2 linked regions of the Bradyrhizobium diazoefficiens genome follow. The protein of the gene in region 1 interacts with the protein of each later gene in a pairwise test. Links are inferred from orthologs where the notes say so. Each region holds a gene or a part of one and is shown in the gene's direction. Other genes may lie near its edges.

The links.
Region 2: the proteins of JJE66_RS17665 (region 1) and dnaA interact in binary tests that used the Escherichia coli proteins (3 or more experiments, as listed by UniProt). The link is inferred for Bradyrhizobium diazoefficiens from one-to-one orthologs.

Annotation. Positions count from the first base shown.
Region 1 is NZ_JAENXS010000002.1:199,481-210,822, reverse strand. Bases 3,456-6,235 are described here. They hold JJE66_RS17665 (HU family DNA-binding protein), read left to right. Parts: upstream 3,456-4,585; coding sequence 4,586-4,885; downstream 4,886-6,235. Other genes in these bases: pepT (peptidase T), read left to right, coding at 4,990-6,235; JJE66_RS17675 (tetratricopeptide repeat protein), read right to left, coding at 3,456-4,074. In the rest of the region: JJE66_RS17690 (MFS transporter), read left to right, coding at 1-412; JJE66_RS17685 (alpha/beta fold hydrolase), read right to left, coding at 418-1,320; JJE66_RS17680 (hypothetical protein), read left to right, coding at 1,536-1,739; more of JJE66_RS17675, read right to left, coding at 1,849-3,455; more of pepT, read left to right, coding at 6,236-6,237; JJE66_RS17655 (hypothetical protein), read right to left, coding at 6,248-7,141; JJE66_RS17650 (hypothetical protein), read left to right, coding at 7,507-7,872; divalent metal ion exporter subunit IhpA, read left to right, coding at 7,929-9,203; divalent metal ion exporter adaptor subunit IhpB, read left to right, coding at 9,200-10,177; JJE66_RS17635 (efflux RND transporter permease subunit), read left to right, coding at 10,170-11,342.
Region 2 is NZ_JAENXS010000001.1:2,024,485-2,035,900, forward strand. The notes cover bases 4,493-7,346. They hold dnaA (chromosomal replication initiator protein DnaA), read left to right. Parts: upstream 4,493-5,140; coding sequence 5,141-6,553; downstream 6,554-7,346. Other genes in these bases: dnaN (DNA polymerase III subunit beta), read left to right, coding at 6,801-7,346. Outside these bases: JJE66_RS09505 (dienelactone hydrolase family protein), read left to right, coding at 1-358; JJE66_RS09510 (hypothetical protein), read left to right, coding at 506-988; JJE66_RS09515 (polysaccharide biosynthesis/export family protein), read right to left, coding at 1,146-1,898; peptide-methionine (S)-S-oxide reductase MsrA, read right to left, coding at 2,047-2,703; JJE66_RS09525 (hypothetical protein), read right to left, coding at 2,881-3,198; rpsT (30S ribosomal protein S20), read left to right, coding at 3,590-3,856; more of dnaN, read left to right, coding at 7,347-7,919; JJE66_RS09545 (endonuclease domain-containing protein), read left to right, coding at 8,047-8,412; DNA replication/repair protein RecF, read left to right, coding at 8,501-9,637; JJE66_RS09555 (hypothetical protein), read left to right, coding at 9,975-11,416. UniProt on the Escherichia coli protein: Plays an essential in the initiation and regulation of chromosomal replication. Binds in an ATP-dependent fashion to the origin of replication (oriC) to initiate formation of the DNA replication initiation complex once per cell cycle.

The DNA of each region.
Region 1 (11,342 bases):
CCGCGACGACCGCTGGAAACTGTGGGCGCCGGCGATCACCTCGGGGCTTGCCGGCCCCGTCTTCGCCGTGTGCATGCTGACGCAGAATTTCACGATGATGGTCGCGATGCTGGCGCTGACCTCGTTTCTGGTCGGCTTCCATCTCGGCCCGATCTTCGCGATCGCGCAGACGGTGGCAAAGCCCAGCATGCGCGCGCTGGCCTCGGCGCTGATCGCGCTCACTGCGACCTGCTTCGGCCAGGGTGTCGGCCCGCTCGCCGTGGGCGTGGTCAACGACGCCCTCAAGGGCAGCTACGGCGCGGACGCCGTGCGCTATTCCCTGCTCTCGGCGGCGGTCACGACCACGCTCGGCGCTCTGTTGTTCGTCTGGGCGGCGCGGACCATCCGCACCGACATCGCACGAGCGAGCTAGGGCGCTCACGCATTCATGAACGCGAGCATGTCCGCAATCAGGCGCTCGCCATGCGTCAGCGGGAGCGGGTGCGGCGCGCCCTCGTAGACGGTCAGCTTGCTGCCCTTGATCAGTTTTGCGGTCTTGGCACCCGTCAATGGCAGCGGCGCGCTGGCATCCTTGTCGCCCTGAAGGATCAGGGTGGGGCGATCGATCCCGGCGGCAGCCGCTCGCAGATCCGCGAACGCCATGCTCTTGCGACAGGCCATTGCCACCGGCAGCGGCACGCTCAGCATCATCTGGCGAATCCAAGTCCGCGTGATCTCGGGCGTCTCGGGCAGGAAGAACGGCGCTTCGTTCGCTGAGATCCATTTGACGAAGTCGCGGGCGACAGCCGCCTGGTCAGTCTCGATCATGGCCTTCGGGAGCGCATCCGGATTGTCCTCGGTCTTGACAAGGAACGGCGTCGTCGGCGCGACCAGCACCAGCCTTGCGATGCGGTCCGATCCGTATCGTGCGAGATAGTTCACCGCCTCGACCGACCCCATGGAGAACCCGACCAGCGCAACATCGCGCAGGTCGCGCGCCTCGATCACCGAGGCGACGTCGTCGGTCAGGGTCTCCAGGTCATAACCTGCGGACGGCATCTCGGACCGGCCATGCCCGCGCCGGTCAAGCGCAACGCAACGAAAGCCTTTCGCAGTGAGAGCTTCAATCTGGCTGCCCCAGGTGGTGCCATCGAAGGTCCAGGCAGTCAGCAGCAGCACCGGTTTCCCGTTGCCCCAATCCTGCACGAACAGCCTTGTGCCGTCCTTCGCGGTCACATAGGGCGATCGTGCAATCTGCTGGGCCGCTGGCGCACTGGCGCCTGACACCGCCGCCAAGGCGGTTCCAAGCAACGTGGCTTCGAGGACGTTTCGACGGTTCATGGTGCTTCTCCCTTGCCGGATTGTTCGCGGCCGATGGAAGCAATCATGACGGAGCGATTTGGCCGCCGCGATTACGCGGCAGGTAAGACTGCTTAAGCCGAAACGGCCAAATGCCCAGATGAAACCATTTTGCGGAACCCGCGAAACGATCCGGAAACAGATGCTCCTTAAGACATCAACCGACAGACGGCGCCAAAGCCCGTCGGGAGGCTCTGATGAACCACTCAATTCACTCTGCAGATCGGGGTACCCACCTGAAGATCGTGGTGGTGGCGCTGGTGGCCGGCATAGTCGTGGCCGCCTTCGGGATCGCAGCTCGCACCAACGCCGATTACAGCCAGACCGCCCAGTCCACCCACGTGCTCAAGGCCGGCAAGCCGGTAGCGATCACGAGCGCGGGCACCTCTGAGATCCGCTAACAGCGGTAAAAAGGTCCGGTTTGAGACGAAACGGCCGCCTCGGGGCGGCCTTTATTTTTGGCAGAACCTGACGAGCCAGGATCTGAACAATTCGGGCCAAGCTCTTGAATCACTTGCCTTGCGCCGCGCAATAGTCGCGCCAGAACTGGCGATACGCCGCCTCCACATGGCGAGTATAGGTCGCGCCATTTCCCGCCGCCGAAGCCGCGATCCGGGCCGGCAGCTCCTCCCGCAGCGCTGCCAGCGCAGCCGGGGCCCCCGCAAACCGCTTGGCAATCGCGATATAGGTTTCGTCATCCGCCGCGACCCAGTCGTCGAGGCCGATCGCCCTGAGAATGCCGCCCGCCGCCCGCCCCGAAGTCGTGAGGCCGAGCTTGGCGATCACAGGCACGCCCATGTGAAGGGATTCCCAGGTGCCGGCGCCACCGTTCTGCGGGAACGGATCGAGCGAGATGTCGATCTCTGCGTATTCGGCGAGATGCGCGTCGCGCGGACTCGCCCCCAGGCAGACCACGCTGTCCGGGCTGACGCCATGCTCGACGAAACGGGCGACCAGGCCATCGCGGAGGCCGGCATCGTCGAGCGCACCGTGCTTGATGACGAGCTTCGATCCCGGCAGCTCGCACAGCAGCCTGGACCACACCGGCAGCACCTCGTTCGAGATCTTGTCGATCCGGTTGAAGCTGCCGAAGGTGACGTAGCCGTTGCGCAGCATCGGCAAGTCCGGCCGGTACAAGCCCGGCGCAGGCTCTGACATCGTCAGCATGCACGGCAGATCGTGGATCTTTTCGGCGAACTCAGGCCGCGCGGCTTTGGGAATCGCGACCGGGTCCGCAAAGATATAGTCGATGGTCTTCAGACCCGTGCCGGTCGGCGCGCCCCAGGCCGACACCTGGATCGGTGCGGGCTTGCGCGAGAACATCCCGAGGCGACTGCCGCCGGAGTGACCGGAGAGATCGACCAGGATGTCGATCCCGTCTTCCTCGATGCGATCCGTCAATTGTTCATCGGACAGCAACACCGCATCGACCCAGCGATCCGCGAACGAGCGGAACTCGTCGGTCATCTCATCCTGCAGCGGAGACGACGAATAGCAGACGACCTCGAAATTGGTGTGATCGCAATGCCGCAGCACCGGCATGAAGATGAAGCCGGCGGAGTGGCGCCTGAAATCGGCAGACACGTAACCCACCACCAGGCGCCTGTCGGGATCGAGCTCCCGCGGCCGAAGGGGTCGCTGCGGAATCCTGCCGCCGATATTGTCCCACCAGTATTTGCGCGCGGCCTGCAACATCGCGAAATCCGCGCCGGGCAGGAAGTCGAGCGCGAAGATCTTCCTGTTGATCGCATCCTCGAAGTCGGGCTTGAGCTCCAGCGCCCGGTCGAAATGCTCGATCGCGGTTGCGATCTCGCCGTGGCTGGCGAAACACGATCCCATCAGGCTGATCGCGATCTCCGATTTTGGACTCTGCTCGAGCAGCTTCTTGCAGGCCGCCATGGCCTGCGTCGGCTTGTTCAGGAGCAGACTGATGAGCGCCTTTTCGCGCAGCGCCAGTTCGAGCGTCGGAGCGATCGCGAGCGCCGCGTCGACGTCGCGTTCCGCCTGTTCGAGGCGCAGCAGCCGGATATGCAGCCGCGCCCGATGGGCCAGGACCTTGGCATTGCCCGGCCTCAGCGTCAGGGACGTATTCAGGGCGGTTTCCGCGGCCGCGTAATCGCGCATCTCCAGCAAGGCCATGCCCCGGCCGGCCAACGCCTCCTGATGCTTCGGTTGAAACGCCAGCGCGCGCTCGAAGCTTTGCGCGGCCTGCTCGGAGTGCCAGATCCGCAGCTCGACCATGCCGCGATTGCAATAGGCATCGGCATAGTCGGGCTTCAATCGGATGGCGCGCTCGTGCAGTTCGATCGCCTCCAGCGGCAGCGCCAGATGCATCAGCGTATTGCCGAGATTGGTCAGGGCCATCGGGAAATTCGGATTGAGCGCGATCCCCTTCTCCTGAATGGCCCGCGCATCGTCATAGCGCTTGAGGTCGAACAGCACCGTGCCGAGATCGCAATAGACGTTGGCCGCGCGCGGGCTCATCGCGATCGCGGCGCGCAGGACCCGCTCAGCCTCCTCAAGCCGCTTCGGATCGCCGCTGAGACAGACCCCGAGCAGATGCAGCGTGTCGAAATGATCCGGAAGCACCTCGAGGATCCGCCGGCACAGCGTTTCGACGTCGGCGAACCGCCCGTTGCCATAGGCCTGATGGGCCGCCGCCAGCGCGGCGTCCGCGTCCTTCTTGAATTTCTTCTGGAGCCTTGCGTTCTGGAAGGCGCGCGAGCCGACGGTCAAGCCAATTGTCCCCGGAAATTGCCTGTGGAGCTTGTAACATCATTGATTGATTCGAAGCCCCGAGGCAGCCGTCCCGGCCGTAGCGATACGGTCCTGCCCGGCTCGATCCGGCGTTTGGTCGCCGTGAACGCAACGTCCTTGACTTCACCATGTCCCCCCTTTAAGTCCCCCCTCGTTCCGCGCGGACACATACGCGTCACGCGGGAGTAGCTCAGTTGGTTAGAGCGCCGGCCTGTCACGCCGGAGGTCGCGGGTTCGAGCCCCGTCTCTCGCGCCATTTTTGGCAATATCTTCAAAAACTTAGCAACACATCCTCAGCCTCATCGACGGTATGGTGCCGCAGATCGCGCGAACGGCGCTAGCCAACGCGTGGATTCGCCTGACAAATCGCATGACAGTGCCCCTCGCCGGACGGCCGGCGTAGTCAGTCGCATCCCGAATCGTCTAGGCCTGCCGGAACTTGGCAGTTTGGGAGCCAGCAGGCTTCCGCGCGCCCCCGAGGAGACCAGACATGGCGAAGAAGGCAGCTGCTCCAGCCACGATCACGCTCAAGCACCTGGCAGCCGACATCGCGGAAAGCCAGGACCTCTCTAAGAAGCGCGCCGAGGCCGTCCTCACCGACATGGTCGACCTGATCGCCAGGCACCTCAAGAAGGGCGACCGCGTCCGTATCGTCGGTCTCGGCATCCTCCAGGTCCGCAAGCGCGCGGCCCGCACCGGGCGTAATCCGGCGACCGGCGAGCCGATCCACATCAAGGCGAGCAAGAAGGTCGCATTCCGCCCCGTCAAGGAACTGAAAGAGGCGATCTGACGCTACCTTTCGTAAAGCCTGATCCGCCCATGTCCGGCCGCAACCTGGCCCGCTTTTCTGCTATACTGCCCACTTCCCCCAAAGACCCGGCGGTTTGACCAGACATGTCCCTGACCTTCGCGCATACCGTGACCGAGCGCTTCTTGCGCTACGTCACTATCGACACCCAGTCCGATCCGAATTCCCCGGCCTCGCCGTCGACCGAGAAGCAGAAGGATCTCGGCCGCGTTCTCGTCACCGAGCTCAAGGCCATGGGCGTCACGGATGCCCATCTCGACGATTACGGCTACGTCTACGCAACGATCCCGGCCAATACACCTAAGAAGGTGCCGGTGATCTGCTTCTGCTCGCACATGGACACATCGCCCGACGTCACCGGCAAGAACGTCAAGCCGCAAGTGCTGAAGAACTATCGCGGCGGCGACATCACCTTGCCGGGCGATACGACTCAGGTGATCCGCTTCGCCGAGCACCCCGCGCTGAAGAACCAGATCGGCAACGACATCATCACCACCGACGGCACCACGCTGCTCGGGGCCGACAACAAGGCCGGTGTCGCCGAGATCATGGATGCCGCGCATTTCTTCATCAACAACCCCGATGTGAAGCACGGCACCGTCAAGATCCTGTTCACGCCCGACGAGGAGATCGGCCGCGGCGTCGACAATGTCGACATCAAGAAGCTAGGGGCCGATTTCGGTTACACCATGGACGGCGAGAGCGCGGGCAGCGTCGAGGACGAGACGTTCTCGGCCGACGGCGCCACCGTCGTCATCACCGGCGTCAGCGCCCATCCCGGCTATGCCAAGGGCAAGATGGAACACGCGATCAAGATCGCGGCTGCCATCGTCGAGCGTCTCCCCAAGGAAGGCTGTTCGCCGGAGACGACGTCGGGCAAGCAGGGATTCCTGCACCCGGTCGGCATTGAGGGCGCGCTGGAACAGGCGCGGCTCTCCTTCATCGTACGCGACTTCACCGAGGAGGGGCTGAAGGAGAAGGAAGTCCTGCTCGAGGGCATCGTCAAGGACGTGATGAAGGACTATCCGCGCTCGACCTACACGTTCGAGGTGCGCGAGCAGTACCGCAACATGAAGCAGGTGATCGACCGTCACCCTCACATCCTCGAATACGCCATCGAGGCGATCCGCCGCGCCGGCCTGCGCCCGATGCGCACCGCGATCCGCGGCGGCACCGACGGCTCCCGCCTCTCCTTCATGGGCCTGCCCTGCCCCAACATCTTCGCCGGCGAGCACGCATTTCACTCGCGGCTGGAGTGGGTCAGCCGGCAGGACATGGAGAAGGCGGTCCAGACCATCGTTCATCTGGCGATGATCTGGGAGGAGAACGCGTAAGCTTGGTCCGCTACGGCACCGGCATCGCGCGACGGCCGCGATGAAAGCGGTTCGAGCTCGCCATCCAGTTTGGCAGCGGCTCGCCATCGCGATGCCGGCCGCCGGCGACGGCCGCAGCCCAGGCGACGGCGGCACCGATCAGGGCCGCCGCCGCAACCGAGAATGCGACGATCACCGAATTACGCCGGGCGCGGCTGATTGCCGTCTGAGAGGCGGCGATCGACCCATCGACCCGACGCTCGGCATCCGGCGCAGACAGCCCCGTCAAGGCAACGACCTGTTGCACGAGATAGGCGCGATCATCGGTGCCGACGCCGCTATGGCTGGATGACGTCATCAGGATGCGCCCAGCTTCAGCACGGGCTTCCCGCATGTCGGTGTTGGCCGCCCGCCGGGGCGCGCGGAACAGCTTGTCGAGCTCGTAGCTCAATAGCGGCTCTGCGGAGCTCGCATTCCCGGCTGAGCTGCGCATCGGCGAGCGGTCGATCGCCGCAGCACCAATGATCGCCAGCAGCGCCGCGCCGATGAGCATGGCGAGCGCCCAGGACGTCAGCCCATGAAGCCCGTCGCGCCGCTCGCCGTCATCCTCGATCGTTGCCAGCGCAGGCGCCGGTCGTGCCGTCCGGCCGGCGATGTAGCCGCCGAAGCCGAAGCTGACGATCGCCTGGATGATCAGATAAAGCCCCGACAACAGCGCCAGCGCCGCCGATGCATCGCGCCAGGTCGGCGAGGCCGAGCTCACGCCAAGGCCGATCGCCACGCCAAAGCCGACAAGGATGAATGACATTGCGCCGGCTGCGAAAGCGCCAGCGATGATGGAGCTCCACTGGATGCTCCAGCGCTCCTCAGCGGCCATGAGACCGCCTTCCGTCACGTCTTCCTGCACGAAAGTCTCGATTGCCATCGCAGCTCCCTCAGCGCAGGCCGAAGAACGACAAAATCGCCATGATCACGACGATCAAGCCGATCAGATAGATCAGTCCGTCCATAATCCCATCCTCCTCAAAGGCTCCGGGGCGCTAATGAGGGGGACCGGCGAACGTTCCTAATTTCGGTGGTTCGCAGGGAACGAACCCGCGAGACCTGAATTGTCACTGCAAGTCCCAAGGATGAAGTTTGTGAGCACAAAGGCCTCAGCCGGTCAGCCCCGGGCTGGGGCCTTTTCCTCTTGGGCCCGTGCGACATCGAGTTCCCCACACGTAACAATGTTGCGGGTCGACACTGTTCCAGCCTCCGTGCTACCGCAGGCAGGTCAGATTGAGTAACCTCATGGTCGCAACCTACCGCCCTCTTAGCTTTTGGTCCGAGCGCAACTGGCGCGGGCTTGTGGCTGTGCTGGTGGCAAGCATGTACCTGCTGTCGGGCGCGCTGCACGGCGCGCACGATATCGACGTGACCAGCCCCGCGGGCGGCTCTGAGATCGCCGTGATGCTCGATGACGGCGGAGCGGGTCACAGTGACCACAAAGCCATCGGCGGTCATCACTGCCATGGCTGTTTCTCCATTGCTGTCACGCAGCTGGTGCAGTCTGAAGCCACGCGCGACATCGTTGCCGCGCCGGTCCCGCAGCGTGCGCCTGCGCTGATCGGCATCGCGCCCGATACCGACTCCCCGCCCCCCAAACATCTGACCTGAGCTGATCAGCCGGGCGCCACGCGCGCCCACGATGCTATTGTTCACAGGTCACCTTCATGTCTTGCAGACGAACGGCTGCGCGCCTCGCGTGCGCGATGGCGATTGTCGTCAGCCCCTGGCTGACACAGCACGCACACGCCCAGACCCTGACCATGCGCGCCGCGCTCACGCGGGCATTGGCCGCGAGCCCGCGCCTGACCGCGGCGGAGCGCGATGTCGGCATCGCCACGGGCCAGCGTATCCAGGCCGGCGCCCTCATCAATCCGGAACTGTCCTATGAGCAGGACAATTCGTTCGGGTCCGGCAGCTATCGCGGCATCAGATCGGCCGAGACCACGCTCCAGATCAGCCAGGCATTTGAATTGTTCGGCAAGCGCGACGCACGGATCGCCGCGGGCGCGGCCGGCATCGAAGTCGCGGCGATCCAGCGCAAGGCCATCAGGCTGGAGGTGTTGTCGGAGACCGCGATCGCCTTCCTCGGCGTGCTCGGCGCGCAGCGGCGCATCCAGATCCTCGACGAACAGATTACGGCGATCGACAAGCTGACGCCGCTGCTCCGCCGCCGCGTCGAGGCGGGCGCCTCCTCCACCGCCGAGACCGGCCGCGCCGAGGTTGCCTCCGCGCTGGTAAAGGCCGACCGCGAGCGCTTCAAGGCGACGCTGGCGAGCGCTCGGCGCGAGCTCGCGGTGCTGATGGGTGATCCCACTGCGAAATTCGGCGAGGTCTCCGGCAGGCTGGAGACGATGGGCAAGCCCCCGACATTCCAGTCGGTGGTCGCCGCGATCGATGCCAATCCGCAGCTGGTGCGCTGGACCGCTGTGTATGCCCAGCGCAATGCCGAGCTGTTGCTGGCGCGGCTCAGGCCCTATCCCGACGTGCGGATCGCCGCCGGCTGGCGCCATTTCAACGAGACCAATGACGATGCCGTGCGGCTCTCCGTCTCGGTGCCGATCCCCGTGTTCGATCAGAACCAGGGCAACATCCTCTCGGCGCAGGAAAGCCTCGCCAAGACCCGGGCGGAGCGCGAGGCCAACCGCAACACGCTGATCGTGGTCGCCGGCCGCGCCTACGACTCGCTCCAGGGCTCGCTGCGCGAGCTCGCAGTGCTGCGCGAGACCGCGATCCCCAAGGCGAGCGAAGCGGTGGAGGCGATCTCGCAGGGCTACGGCCAGGGCCGCTTCACCCTGCTCGAAGTGCTCGACGCCCGGGCGAGCGTGACGCAGGCGCGGCTGCGCGAGCAGGAGGCGCTTTCGAACTTCCATGCCGGGGTTGCCACCATCGAAGGCCTGGTCGGCAACCCATTTGCGCTGGCCCGGGAGAGCGCGCGATGAAGACATCCTCCGCCATCCTCGTCGCCATCGTTGCCGCCGCGCTTGGTGCTTACGGCTATTCCCTGCTCGCGCCGGCCAAGGTCGCGCCGACCGAACATGCCGCGGACAAAAAGCCGGAAAAGCCGAACGACCATGTCGAGCAGGACGAACATGGCGCCGACCGCATCCGCATCTCCGACGTCAAGCTTGCCGCCGCCGGCGTGACGCTGGCGGCAGCGGCGAGCGCCACTTTGACCGATACGCTGTCTTTCAACGGCATTTTGCGCGCCAACCAGGAAGCCGTGGTGCAGGTGACGCCACGCTTTCCGGGTCTGGCCAAATCGATCCAGAAGCGCATCGGCGACAACGTCGGCAAGGACGAACCGCTCGCCACCATCGAGAGCAATCAGAGCCTCACCGTCTACGAGCTGAAGGCCCCGATCGCCGGGACCATCATCGAACGGCAGATCTCGCTCGGCGAATACGCCTCCGAGCAGAAGCCGGCTTTCGTCGTCGCCGATCTCTCGACCATCTGGGTCGACCTGTCGATCTACCGGCAGGACCTCAAACGCGTTCGCATCGACGACGAGGTGCTGATCGATCCCGATGACGGCCGGGGCGAGATCAGGGGCACGATCTCCTATATGGCGCCGATCGGCAGCAGCGAGACCCAGACCGCGCTCGCCCGCGTGGTGCTGGCGAATCCCGACGGACGCTTACGACCTGGCCTGTTCGTCACGGCGCGGCTGATCCTCGCCGCCCGCAACGTCGCGGTCGCCGTACGCCGCAGCGCGATCCAGACATTGGAAAACAGGACCATCGTGTTCGTGCGCGAGGACAACGACAAGATCGAGGCGCGCCCGGTGGAGCTCGGAGAGGCCGATCCGCGTTTCGTGGAGGTCCGCGCGGGGCTCTCGGCAAACGAGCGCTACGTCGCCGAGAACAGCTTTGTCGTAAAGGCGGAAATGGGCAAGGGGGAGGCCGAGCATGATTGACGCGCTCCTCACCGCCTCGATCCGCCAGCGCTGGCTGGTGGTGCTGCTCGCGCTCGCGGCCGGTGCCTTCGGCGCCTGGAATTTCACACGCCTGCCGATCGACGCGGTGCCTGACGTCACCAACGTCCAGGTCCAGATCAACACGCGCGCGCCCGGCCTGTCGCCGCTGGAGGCTGAGCAGCGCATCACCTTCCCGATCGAGACCGCGATGGCGGGCTTGCCGAGGCTCGACTACACCCGCTCGATTTCGCGCTACGGACTGAGCCAGGTCACTGTCGTGTTCCAGGACGGCACCGACATTTATTTCGCGCGCCAGCTTGTGAATGAGCGCATTCAACAGGCACGCGACCAGCTGCCGGCCGGCGTCGAGGTCGCGATGGGACCGATCTCGACCGGTCTCGGCGAGATCTACGTCTACTCCGTCGAAGCCAAGGCCGGCGCCAAGTCGCCGACCGGCGCCGAATTCACGCCGACGGAGCTGCGCACCATCCAGGACTGGATCATCAAGCCGCAGCTGCGCACCATTCCCGGCGTGATCGAGGTCAACTCGATCGGCGGCTATGAGCGGCAATTCCACGTGCTGCCGGTCCCCGGCCGGCTGATGGCCTACAAGCTCGGCTTCCGCGACATCATGACGGCGCTGGCCGCCAACAATGCAAATGTCGGCGCCGGCTATATCGAGCGCAACGGCGAGCAATATCTCGTCCGCGCGCCCGGCCAGGTCGCTGATATCGAAGAGATTCGCGACATCGTGATCGGCTCACGCGGCGGCGTCCCGGTGCGCATCCGCGACGTCGCGGAGGTCCGGGAAGGCCAGGACCTGCGCAGTGGCGCGGCTTCGGCCAACGGCACGGAGACCGTGCTCGGTACTGCCATGCTGCTGATCGGCGAGAACAGCCGTACGGTGGCCCAGCGTGTGGCCACAAGGCTCAAGGAGATCGCGAAATCGCTGCCCGACGGCGTGGTCGCGCGCGCCGTCTACGACCGCACGCATCTGGTGGAAGCGACCATCCAGACCGTCGAAAGGAATCTCGTCGAGGGCGCAGCGCTGGTGATCGCGGTGCTGTTCCTGATCCTCGGTAACATCCGCGCGGCGCTCATCACGGCCTGCGTCATCCCACTCTCCATGCTGTTCACGATATCAGGCATGGTGGAGAGCAAGGTC
Region 2 (11,416 bases), on another replicon or contig:
GAGCGTTGGCCCCGTCGGCATCATCGGCTTCTGCCTTGGCGGCAGCGTCGCCTTTGTCGCGGCCACGCGGCGGACCGGCCTGAAGGCCGCGATCGGCTATTATGGCGGCGCCCTCGTGCGTTACGCCGACGAGAAACCGAAGGTGCCGACGCAACTGCATTTCGGCGAAAAGGACGCAGGCATTCCCCTGGCCGACGTCGAGACCGTCAAGGCGAAGCGGCCGGACGTGGAGGTCTTCATCTATCCCGGCGCCCAGCACGGCTTCCATTGCGACGAGCGGCCGAGCTACGACAAGACCAGCTCCGAGATCGCCTGGCGTCGCAGCCTGGCGTTTTTCGCGAAGCATTTGGCGAAGTAGCGCGCAACTCTCCCTCCGTCATTCCGGGATGCGCCGACAGGCGCAGGCCCGGAATGATGGGGAGAGGTTGACAGAAATCGGGTGGGCGCGGCGTGGCGCGCGGCGATAGAGCTGGCTGATCATGCCAGTTCACGCCGGGAGAGCATCATGCAGCAGGCCAATACGAACATCGTCATCCGCAATCCGTTCGGCACCATGGACGTGCCGGAGCCTGATGATTCCGAGGTGATGGATTACGCCGCGAGTGCCAGGCTCGCCGGCGATGCCGCCGACGCAAACGCGGCGCACTGGGCAACCATTCTCGCATCATCCGATCCGCTCGAGGGTATCTGGGCGAGCCGCTGGAACGGCGGCGCCGATCCGACCATTGCCGGCGACACGCCGGACAAATGGAAGCAGGGCCGCGCGGAGGTCCGTATCGTGGGTGAGCGGATTTATCTGCGGTTCGATTGGGACGACGGCCGCCGGCATGGCCTGATCGACGCCGCGCGCGAGGGCACGGATCGCCTCGTCGGCAAGTACATCAACCTGACCAACCCTGTGATCACGCGGCCATGGATCGGCGTTGTGATCGACGCCGCAAGGATCGACGGCTGCTTTCCGAACGGGCGGCTCGATTTTCGGAGATGACTCTCCGCTGTCATTCCGGGACGCGACGAAGTCGCGGGCCCGGAATCCATTTAGCAGCAGAGATTGAAGCGCAATGGATTCTCTGGTGCGCAATTGCGCACCATGGCTCGCGCTGCGCGCGCCCCGGAATGACGAGGGGGAGAGACTTGGGCTGAAACTAGAACCAGCGCTCGCCGACGAACACGGTGTCGCCGGGGCTGACGGGCGTGCCGAGCGGCACGACCGCGCGCATGGCGCCACCGCCTTCGGTATGCGTGACGGTCACAACGTCGCGCTTGGCGCGCGGCGAGAAGCCGCCGGCGATCGCAACCGCGCTCTCGACCGTCATGTTCGGCACGTAAGGATATTGGCCGGGCGCGGCGACTTCGCCGAGAATGAAGAACGGGCGATAGGATTCGATCTCCACCGCCACCGACGGCTCGCGGATATAGCCGTTGCGCAGGCGCGCGGCGATTTCGCCCGCTAATCCCGCGGGGGTGCGGCCACGCGCCGGCACCGCACCGATCAGCGGCATGGTGATGGAGCCGCCGGCATCGATGGCGTAGCTGTTGGTGAGGCCTTCCTGGCCGTAGACCACGACGCGCAGCTTGTCGCCGGCGTCGAGGTGATAGGAGGCGTCGTAGCGCGCGGGTGCTGCCACCATCGGCGCGGCATAGGCGACCGGCACGGGTGCGGGGCCCGAGGCAAAGGAATTGGTGAGCGCATCAATGGCGCCGCCGCCGTTGTTGGCAACGATGACCGGAGGCGGAGCGCTATAGGGCTGGCCATAGGCCATGGTGTCGAGATCAGGACGGGGCTGCATGTAGGCGACGGGACCGGCAGTCTGCATGCAGCCGCCCAGGGTCAGCGCGGCGGACGCTGCCAAGGACGCTGCCAAGATCGACCATCGAAACGCGCGCGCAACCGGCACCGGAGCCATCCCTCGGAACGAGACAGCTCCAGTGATGCACCGGTTATGGTTAATAAAGGGTTGAGAGGCGTCTTGGCGCGACAATGCGGACCGCACACTCCGTCATGCCCGGGCTTGTCCCGGGCATGACGAGGGGTTGTGGCTGGCCTTACGCGCTCACGCCCGCGCCGATGGGACACGACACGCCGGTGCCGCCGAGGCCGCAATAGCCGGCGGGGTTCTTCGCCAGATATTGCTGATGATAGTCCTCGGCGAAGTAGAATTCGCCGGCCGGCGCGATCTCGGTGGTGATGGCGCCGAGGCCCTTTGCCGCGAGCGCCTTCTGATAGAGCTTCTTCGACTCGTCGGCCGCTGTCTTCTGCGCCTCGGAGTACGTGTAGATCGCGCTGCGATACTGCGTGCCGACGTCGTTGCCCTGGCGCATGCCCTGCGTCGGGTTGTGGCTCTCCCAGAACGTCTTCAGAAGCTTCTCGTAGGAAATCTTCTTCGGATCGAACACGACCAGCACCAGTTCGGTGTGGCCGGTGCGTCCCGAACAGGTCTCTTCATAGGTCGGGTTCGGCGTGTGGCCGCCGGCATAGCCGACAGCGGTCGCATAGATGCCGTCGCCAAGCTCCCAGAATTTGCGCTCGGCGCCCCAGAAGCAGCCGAGCCCGAACACGGCCTGCTCGAGGCCTGCGGGATAAGGCGGCTGCAACTTCGCGCCGTTGACGAAATGGCTGGTCGCGGTCGGAATGGCTTGCGCACGGCCGGGCAGCGCTTCAGCTGCGCTCGGCAATGCGGTGGTCTTGCGCATGAACAGCATGGACGGATCTCCGAGAAACGAGCTGTCGGTCGCCTGAACCAGGCGCTCAGGCGGCGTGCTCGCGATCGAGTGGGAATATAAGTCTTTACGCAGAAAGGCGCAGCCTCGTTACGGCGCCCCTTATTTGCAGCTCAATCCCGGCGGGAATTGAAGATCAATCCCGGCGGGAATTGAAGATCAATCCCGGGAATAGCCGATCAGCGGCTTGCGGGGGCGGAACAGGATCATCAGCAGGATGCCCAAAATGCCCAGCACGGCGAAGACCGGCTGGTCCAGCACCAGGCGGATCACCGAGGTCCAGAGCCAGGGCGCCTTGGCCTCGACCCAGGTCCGGAACGCCGTCTGGCTGGTCTGATTGATATCATTCCAGAACTGGCCGAACCGGGTGAATCGCAGGGTCTGGTCGGCGACCCAGCGGGCGCCGTCATAGACCATGAAGAAGAACCCGCCGGCCAGCAGCAACAAGCCAATTAGTCGGAAAAAGCCGCGGATCATGCCCCACCCTCTATGGTCGTCCGAACGGGCGACCCCAATAAGCGCCGTCAGCCAATAGCCAAGAGACGGCAGAAATTCAACCTCATCAGGGCGTTACGGGCCGCGCTCGGCGCGCCCAATGCCCATTTTCCAGACCTGGAAAGCGTTGACGGTGCCAAAGACCCCCTCTATAAGGGCGCCAACTGGCGGCGGGCGCAATCCTGCCGCCGCTGTTCTTTGAGCAGTTGCAGGCTCTTTTGTTTGAGCCTCAGAGATGGCCGCAAGTCCGTCGCTCATGTTCCGGGAACAGCCCAGCAACCGAACCCCCTGAATCCGAGCGTCGATTCCGCGGTCACGCTGCCGGCGCCACCCGACCAAGACGCGACCGGTACCGCATAAGGACATTGAGACCATGGCCAATACCACTTCCGCCAAGAAGGCGACGCGCAAGATCGCCCGCCGCACCGCCGTCAACAAGTCGCGCCGCACCCAGATGCGCGGTGCCGTGCGTAACGTCGAAGAAGCCATCAAGACCGGCGATCGCGCCGCCGCCGTCAAGGCGCTGGCCAGTGCCGAGCCCGAGCTGATGCGCGCCGCGCAGCGCAACATCATTCACAAGAACAACGCCAGCCGCAAAGTCTCGCGCCTCACCGCGCAGATCGCCAAGCTCGCCAAGTAAGCTCGGCAAGTAAGTTCGCTGAGTAAGCCCACCAAGCGATCGAGTCATTCGATCGGGTGAGGCAATCGAGCATCGCGCTCTCAATCAGCCCGGCTTTTACGCCGGGCTTTTTGTTGCGTGTCACAAGTCACGCTTGCGGTCGTTGGGTGACCAATCTTTCGTTGGCAGACTTTCGTCGTGGTCGCCACGCAGCATTCCGTAATTCTACTTGCCGTTGTTTTTGCAACAGCTGAAACTTTTCACCGCGCTGCGAAAAACCCCTGCAGGGTGGCGCAAACTTGCATTCGCGCGCGCGCGAGTTCTGCACACCGTAGTTTCACCGGAATATGTTTCGCGTCGGGTTACCCTGCGAAACGCGACTCAAAAAGCGGTGTCTCGCTAATCACTTATCGACATAGCGGCGCCAAGCATTTGGAAAATTCGCGCGCGCGGCACGCGCGTGACGCTTTTGTAAAAAATTTTTGGCGGTGGCGAGGAATTGTCACATGACGCGCCGCTCTTTCGAATCTGTGCACGAATCCAAAAACTTGCTCCGAAGCCTGTGAACAACTCGCGCGCGGCGTTAACGCAGATCAAGTTTTTAATCGCCTCAAGTCTGAATCAATTCCGTTGCGAGTCTTTCCGCTTAGTGTATTTCTTAAGCCGTCCGCAGCGCCCACGATCTTGAGACCAGCGCGGTTTTAGAAAACGGGGCGAGCGTGCAAATCGGCGGCGGTGTGCACGTTGGCGACGCTTCAACAAGCGATTGTCGGTTCAAACCCTACAGCAATGTGGGGATGGTAGCTCTTTGTCTGAATGTCTCCAAGCGGGATCTTTCCGATCCCGCTCGCGTCAAGCGCTCGTGAGAGACATCGTCAAACTGCCCCGACACGCGAATGGCGAAGCCGAGCGGACGAACAGTGCAGACGGGCTGGGCATCGGCGACCTTGGTCGTAGTTGTCTTCTAGGACACGCAGGACCTTGCCGTGCGCAATCACGGCAGGACGGGGAGGTATCATGTCTTACGGACTCAACGCGGTATTGAAACAAATCTCTTTTTCGAACGATGCCGTTCTGGGTCTGTCGGACTTCCAGCCTCCCGCATGTGACGAAGCGCTGAGTACGCGCTGACCTCGCGACCCCTCCATCTCTGACATCGCTGATCTGACCGCGGCGTTTCCGCCGAACGGTCGAGCTATGTCCGATGATGAACTCGCTAGAGGTCGCGCCATTCTAGAGTCCTGGCAGGAACTCTGCATGGCGCTCACGAAGCAACCTTAATCTCTCAAGAAAAGTTTTCTCATGATGACAACACCGGAACAGGATCGCTGGTCGCGCGTGAAGAGCAGGCTGCGCTCGAACGTCGGCGAAGACGTCTACACGAGCTGGTTTGCGCGCATGGATCTCGAAGGCGTGCAGGAGGAGAGCGTGCGTCTCTCGGTCCCGACCCGCTTCCTGAAGAGCTGGATCCAGGCCCATTACGCCGAGCGCGTGCTGTCGTGCTGGCAGGCCGAAATGCCGGAAGTGCATCGCATCGACCTCACCGTTCGCACCGCGGTGCGCCCCGTGGTGCAGCCGAAGGAAGCGCCGGTGCCGGTCGAGACGCGTCGCACCCCCGCGCCCGAGCTGCGTTCGACCGCGACCGCGCCGGTCTCCGCCAACCATGATGCGCTCGGCGGCTCGCCGCTCGATCCGCGCCTGACCTTTGCGAGCTTCGTCATCGGCCGCTCCAACACGCTGGCGCATGCGGCGGCACGCCAGGTCGCCGAGGGGCGCCGCGGCGATCCCGTGATGTTCAACCCGCTCTACATCCATGCCGGTGTCGGCCTCGGCAAGACGCATCTGCTGCAGGCGGTGACCTGGGCCGGCAATTCCGGCAACGAGCGCAAGGTGCTCTATCTCACCGCGGAAAAATTCATGTACGGCTTCGTCGCCGCGCTGAAGACGCAGACGGCGCTGGCCTTCAAGGAAGCGCTGCGCGGCATCGACGTGCTGGTCATCGACGATCTCCAGTTCCTGCAGGGCAAGTCGACGCAGGCCGAGTTCTGCCACACGCTGAATGCGCTGATCGATGCCGGCCGCCAGGTCGTGATCGCAGCCGACCGTCCGCCGTCCGATCTGGAAAGCCTCGACGACCGCGTCCGCTCCCGGCTCGCCGGCGGCCTCGTGGTCGAGATGGGCTCGCTCGGCGAAGAGCTGCGGCTCGGCATTCTCAAGTCGCGCGTCGCGGCCGCCCGCACCCACCATGCGACCTTCGACGTGCCGGAGGAGGTGCTGACCTATCTCGCCCGCGCCATCACCCATAACGGCCGGGATCTCGAAGGCGCGATCAACCGCCTGCTGGCGCATTCGAAGCTCAACAACCGGCCGGTGACGCTGGAGATGGCCGAGCACGAAGTGCGCGACCTGATCCGACCGCAGGAGCCGAAGCGGATCAAGATCGAGGACATCCAGCGCGTGGTGGCACGGCAGTATAATGTCAGCCGCTCCGACCTCCTGTCCTCGCGCCGGACCGCCAATGTGGTGCGTCCGCGCCAGGTGGCGATGTACCTCGCCAAGACCCTGACCCTGCGCTCGCTCCCCGAGATCGGCCGCCGTTTCGGTGGCCGCGACCACACCACGGTGCTGCACGCGGTGCGCAAGATCGAGGCCCTGGTTTCCAAGGACAATGCGCTGTCCGAGGAAGTGGAGTCGCTGAAGCGCCAGCTTCAGGAATAAACGCCTAAGCTTTCCTCCCCCTTCCCGCCGCCCCGGCCATGCCCGGGCGGCGGTCGTGTTTCTGCCTGTAAATCGTGGGGAACTACCCCGCCATCCCTTGAATCCGGGGGCCATCCGCGCCACCTTGCGCGACCCTGGCGGCTTTGGTCATATCGGCTGGATCACCCGGCTTCCGGGGTCTTCGGTGCCGCGGCGCGCTTTCCTCCGCCCGGCTTTTTCAATCTTTGGGGATCGGGCGAGTGGTGCAATGAAAGTTACGGTCGAACGCGCGCAACTCCTGAAATCGCTGGGCCATGTCCACCGCGTGGTCGAGCGGCGCAACACGATTCCGATCCTGGGCAACGTGCTGGTCCGCGCCGAGAACGCGAAATTGTCGCTGAAGGCGACCGACCTCGACCTCGAAGTGACGGAGACGCTGCCTGCGGAAACCGCGACCGCGGGCTCGACCACCGTGCCGGCGCACATGTTCTACGACATCGTGCGCAAGCTGCCGGATGGTTCGCAGATCGTGCTGGAAGCCGACGGCGACCGCGCGGTGCTGGCGATCCGCGCCGGCCGCTCGCGCTTCACGCTGCAGACGCTGCCGGAGAATGATTTCCCGGATCTCGCCACCGGCGACCTGTCGCATTCGTTCTCGCTCGCCGCCAAGGACGTCAAGCGGCTGATCGACCGGACCCAGTTCGCGATCTCCACCGAGGAAACGCGCTATTATCTCAACGGCATCTATCTTCATGCCGCGGGCACGGCGACGGCCGCGACCTTGCGCGGCGTCGCCACCGACGGCCACCGCCTCGCCCAGCTCGATCTGGTGCAGCCCAAGGGCGCCGAGGGCATGCCCGGCGTGATCGTGCCGCGCAAGACCGTCGGCGAGGTGCAGCGGCTGATCGAGGACACCGAAGCCGAAGTCACGATCGAGCTGTCGCAGGCCAAGATCCGCTTTACGATCGGCAACGTCGTGCTGACCTCGAAACTGATCGACGGCACCTTCCCCGATTATGGCCGCGTCATTCCGCAGGGCAACGACAAGGAGCTCATTGTCGACAAGAAGGATTTCGAGAACGCGGTCGACCGCGTCTCGACGATATCGAGCGAGCGCGGTCGCGCGGTGAAATTGTCGCTGTCGCCGGGCAAGCTGGTGCTGTCGGTGACCAATCCGGATTCCGGCAGCGCCACCGAAGAGATCGAGGTCGAGTACGCCTCCGACGCGCTCGATATCGGCTTCAACTCCCGCTACCTCCTCGACATCGCCGCCCAGATCGAAGGCGACGTCGCCACGCTGAAGCTCGCCGATCCGGGCTCGCCGACCCTGGTCCAGGACAAGGACGACAAGAGCGCGCTGTATGTGCTGATGCCGATGCGGGTGTGAGGGAGGTGCCCCCTCCGCAGCACACCCTACCTCTGATGCCTAACGCGATGCCCATTGCTGTGCCCTCTCCCCTTGTGGGAGAGGGCTACTCCGCTGGCAGACACGCACTCGGTTGGGTGAGGGGTTTGTGCCGCAAGAGCCGTCCCATCGGCAAGACCCCAGACATCTCCGCCAATTCGCGAAGAACATGCGGCATGAGCCAACTGATGCGGAGACTGCAATGTGGCGGCTGCTCAGGGAACGGCGCCTATCGGACTTCAAGTTTCGTAGGCAGATCCCTTTCAAGAACTACATTCTCGATTTTGTCTGTTTCGATAAGCGCCTTGTGATCGAGATCGACGGAAGTCAGCATGCCGATTCGCAAAGCGATGCGACCCGGGATGCAATCCTCGCAGCCGAGGGATTTCTGATAGCCCGTTACTGGAACAACGACGTGCTGAAGCAATCCACTTCCGTCCAAGAGGATATTCTTGCAAAGCTTGCCGGGCGGTAAGATACCCCTCACCCGTCGCCTCACTTCGTGAGGCGCCACCCTCTCCCACAAGGGGAGAGGGGAAGAATCGCGTCCATCACGAATAAATATGACCCCCTCCCGCATTCATCGCCTGACGCTGACGCATTTTCGCAATTATCGGGCGGCGGGGCTCGAGACGGCGGCTGACATGGTGGCGCTGGTCGGGCCGAATGGGGCGGGCAAGACCAATTGCATCGAGGCGATCTCGTTCCTGTCGCCGGGGCGCGGCTTAAGGCGCGCCACGCTGGACGACGTCGCCGACAACCAGGGCGACGGCTCCTGGGCGGTCTCCGCGCAGGTCGAGGGCGCGCTGGGGCTCGCCACCCTCGGCACCGGCATCGAGCCGCCGCAGGCCGACAGCGCCATCAGCCGGCGTTGCCGCATCGACCGCGAGCCGGTCAATTCGGCCACCGCCTTCGGCGACCACATCCGCATGGTGTGGCTGACGCCGGCGATGGACGGATTGTTCCTGGGCGCGGGCTCCGAACGGCGGCGCTTCTTCGACCGCCTGGTGCTCGCGATCGACAGCCAGCACTCCAGCCGCATCTCCGCACTGGAACGTTCGTTGCGCTCGCGCAATCGCCTGCTCGAGACGCGCAATTACGACGACCATTGGTGTGATGCGATCGAGCGCGAGACCGCCGAACTTGCGGTCGCAGTCGCCGCGACGCGCGGCCAGACCGCGGCGCGGCTGACCGGCATGCTGAACGCGCGCGCGCAACAATCCGCGTTTCCGTCGGCGCAGATCGCACTCGACGGCTGGATGGAGAACGCGCTGCTGAGCGAGACCGCAACCTCGGTCGAGGACCGCTACCGCCAGATCCTGCGCGACAACCGCCCCCGCGACGCCATCGCCGGCCGCACCACCGACGGGCCGCATCTCACCGATCTCCAGGTGATCTACGCGCCGAAAAGCATGCCCGCGCGCGACGCATCCACGGGGGAGCAGAAGGCGCTGCTGATCGGGCTGGTGCTGGCGCATGCGACGCTGGTCGCCGAGATGACCGGCATCGTGCCGCTGCTGCTGCTCGACGAGGTCGTCGCCCATCTCGATCCGAACCGTCGCACCGCGCTGTTCGACGAGCTGCGCAAGCTCGGCGCGCAGGTCTGGTTGACCGGCGCGGACCCGGCTGCGTTTGCCGAAATCGACGCTGGCGGCGAGGTCTTTGACGTCGAGAGCGGGCAGGTTTCGGCGCGGCGGTAGCGCCATTGAACCCGCCTCGTTCAGGTCGCGACTAGCTCCCTGAGGCCGCACCGTCGGTGTCGCAGCCGTTGCAATCGCGGCGATGAATTCGAAACGCGCGCGATTTCCTTGGAGAGTGTCCATGACGACGGTAAGGTCCGGGACGAGAGTCCCGGCACGATGGCGGCTGTTCGTGTGCGGCCTCACATTGCTCGCTTGCGGCGCCGCGGCTGCAAGGCAGCACCCAATTGAACCTGCCCGGTTCCCGCCGCGACTAGCTGTCTGAGGCGGCGTCGGGGGTGTCGCAGCCTGCAATCGCGCAATGGAACGATCCGCGCGAAATCCGGGAGTTTGGTCGATGTCGACGATCACGCGCGGGACGCGAGCCCCGGCACGCTGGCGGCTGTTCGCATGCGGCCTTCTGTTGATGGCGAGCCCTGCGCTCGCGGCTCCGACGGACGAGGGCATCGTCGACGTGCACGCACTGCCGAAGCTGCAAGGTGCGATCGACGAAAATTCGCACCCCGATCCTTACCGGATGCAATATGGCGTGCCGACTGTGGTCGCGGTGACCGCCGCCGCGAAGAAGATGCTCCGCGCCGACGGCTGGGTGCCCTATGTCCGCCCGCTTGACGAGGCCACCACCGAACTCGTGTTCAAGAAGGGGCGGCAGGGACTTTCCGTCTCCTTCACGCAGGGCCTCGGCCGGCCCGATCAATCATCGGTCTCCTACACCCCGAACCGCATCTATTCGAATGTCCCGTTCCCCGAGGGCGCGATCGATCTCGTGTTCGACGAGACCCGGCCCTATCTCGCCTGCATCGCGCCGGTTGCGCTCGAGGCGACACGGGATTTCTACGCCAGGGAAATGACCGCCATCGGCTGGCGGAAGCTCACGGCCGAGAGCGCCGCGCGCTGGCCGAACGCGGATATCAGCGAAACCATCTCAAACGGCGTGCGCGCCTTCTATGGCCATGACGATGACGACCGCGGCGGCTTCTATCATCAGAAGCCGGTGATGTTGAGTTTGACGCGCCGCGACGACGGCCGGACCAATGTCGAAATCAAGGTCGCGCCGTTCGCCTTGCCGACCGATCTTCCGTCGGAAGAGATGTCCGGCCTGCCGGCGCCGAAGCCGTACAAGTCGGCGGCGGGCAGAGGCGGCGACGCCAGATCGAACCGGCGCGAACTGACCATCGCAGCCCTGGCCGATCTGCCCGCCGTGCTCGCGTTCTACCATCGCGAACTTGCGGCGCGCGGCTGGACGGAACAGGGAAATGCACCTCTTGCCGCGGGCGACGAAGTCGCGTTCAAATTCTCCTCGCCCGAGGAAACCGGCTTGCTGCGGCTCGCCCGCAAATACGACTTCACGATGGTCTATCTGACCGCGCAGGTGAAGGAATCCGTGCTCGCCGCGCGCGCCAGGGCGAAGAAGGATGCCGACGACAAGTTCATGAGTGACGCCGAAGCGATGGCGAAACAGGTCATCGCCGCCGACGAAGTCCGTCGCAAGGCGCAGGCCGCGACGCTGTCCGATGCACCGTTGCAGGCACAGGCCGGCGGCACCACGCCGGTGCCGCTGCCCGAGAACGCGCAGGAGGTGGAGTTCGACGGCGACGGCGGCCGGCTCGAATTCAACGCGACCTCCAGCGTCAAGGCGTTGACCGCCTTCTACCGCGCGGCGCTGAAGCCGGCCGGCTGGAAGGAGCAGCCCTCGGTGATCAACCAGCCCAACATGGCGGTGATGGAGTTTTCCAAGGCCGGCAAGTCGATCTCGATGACCGTGATGCAGATGGGGGC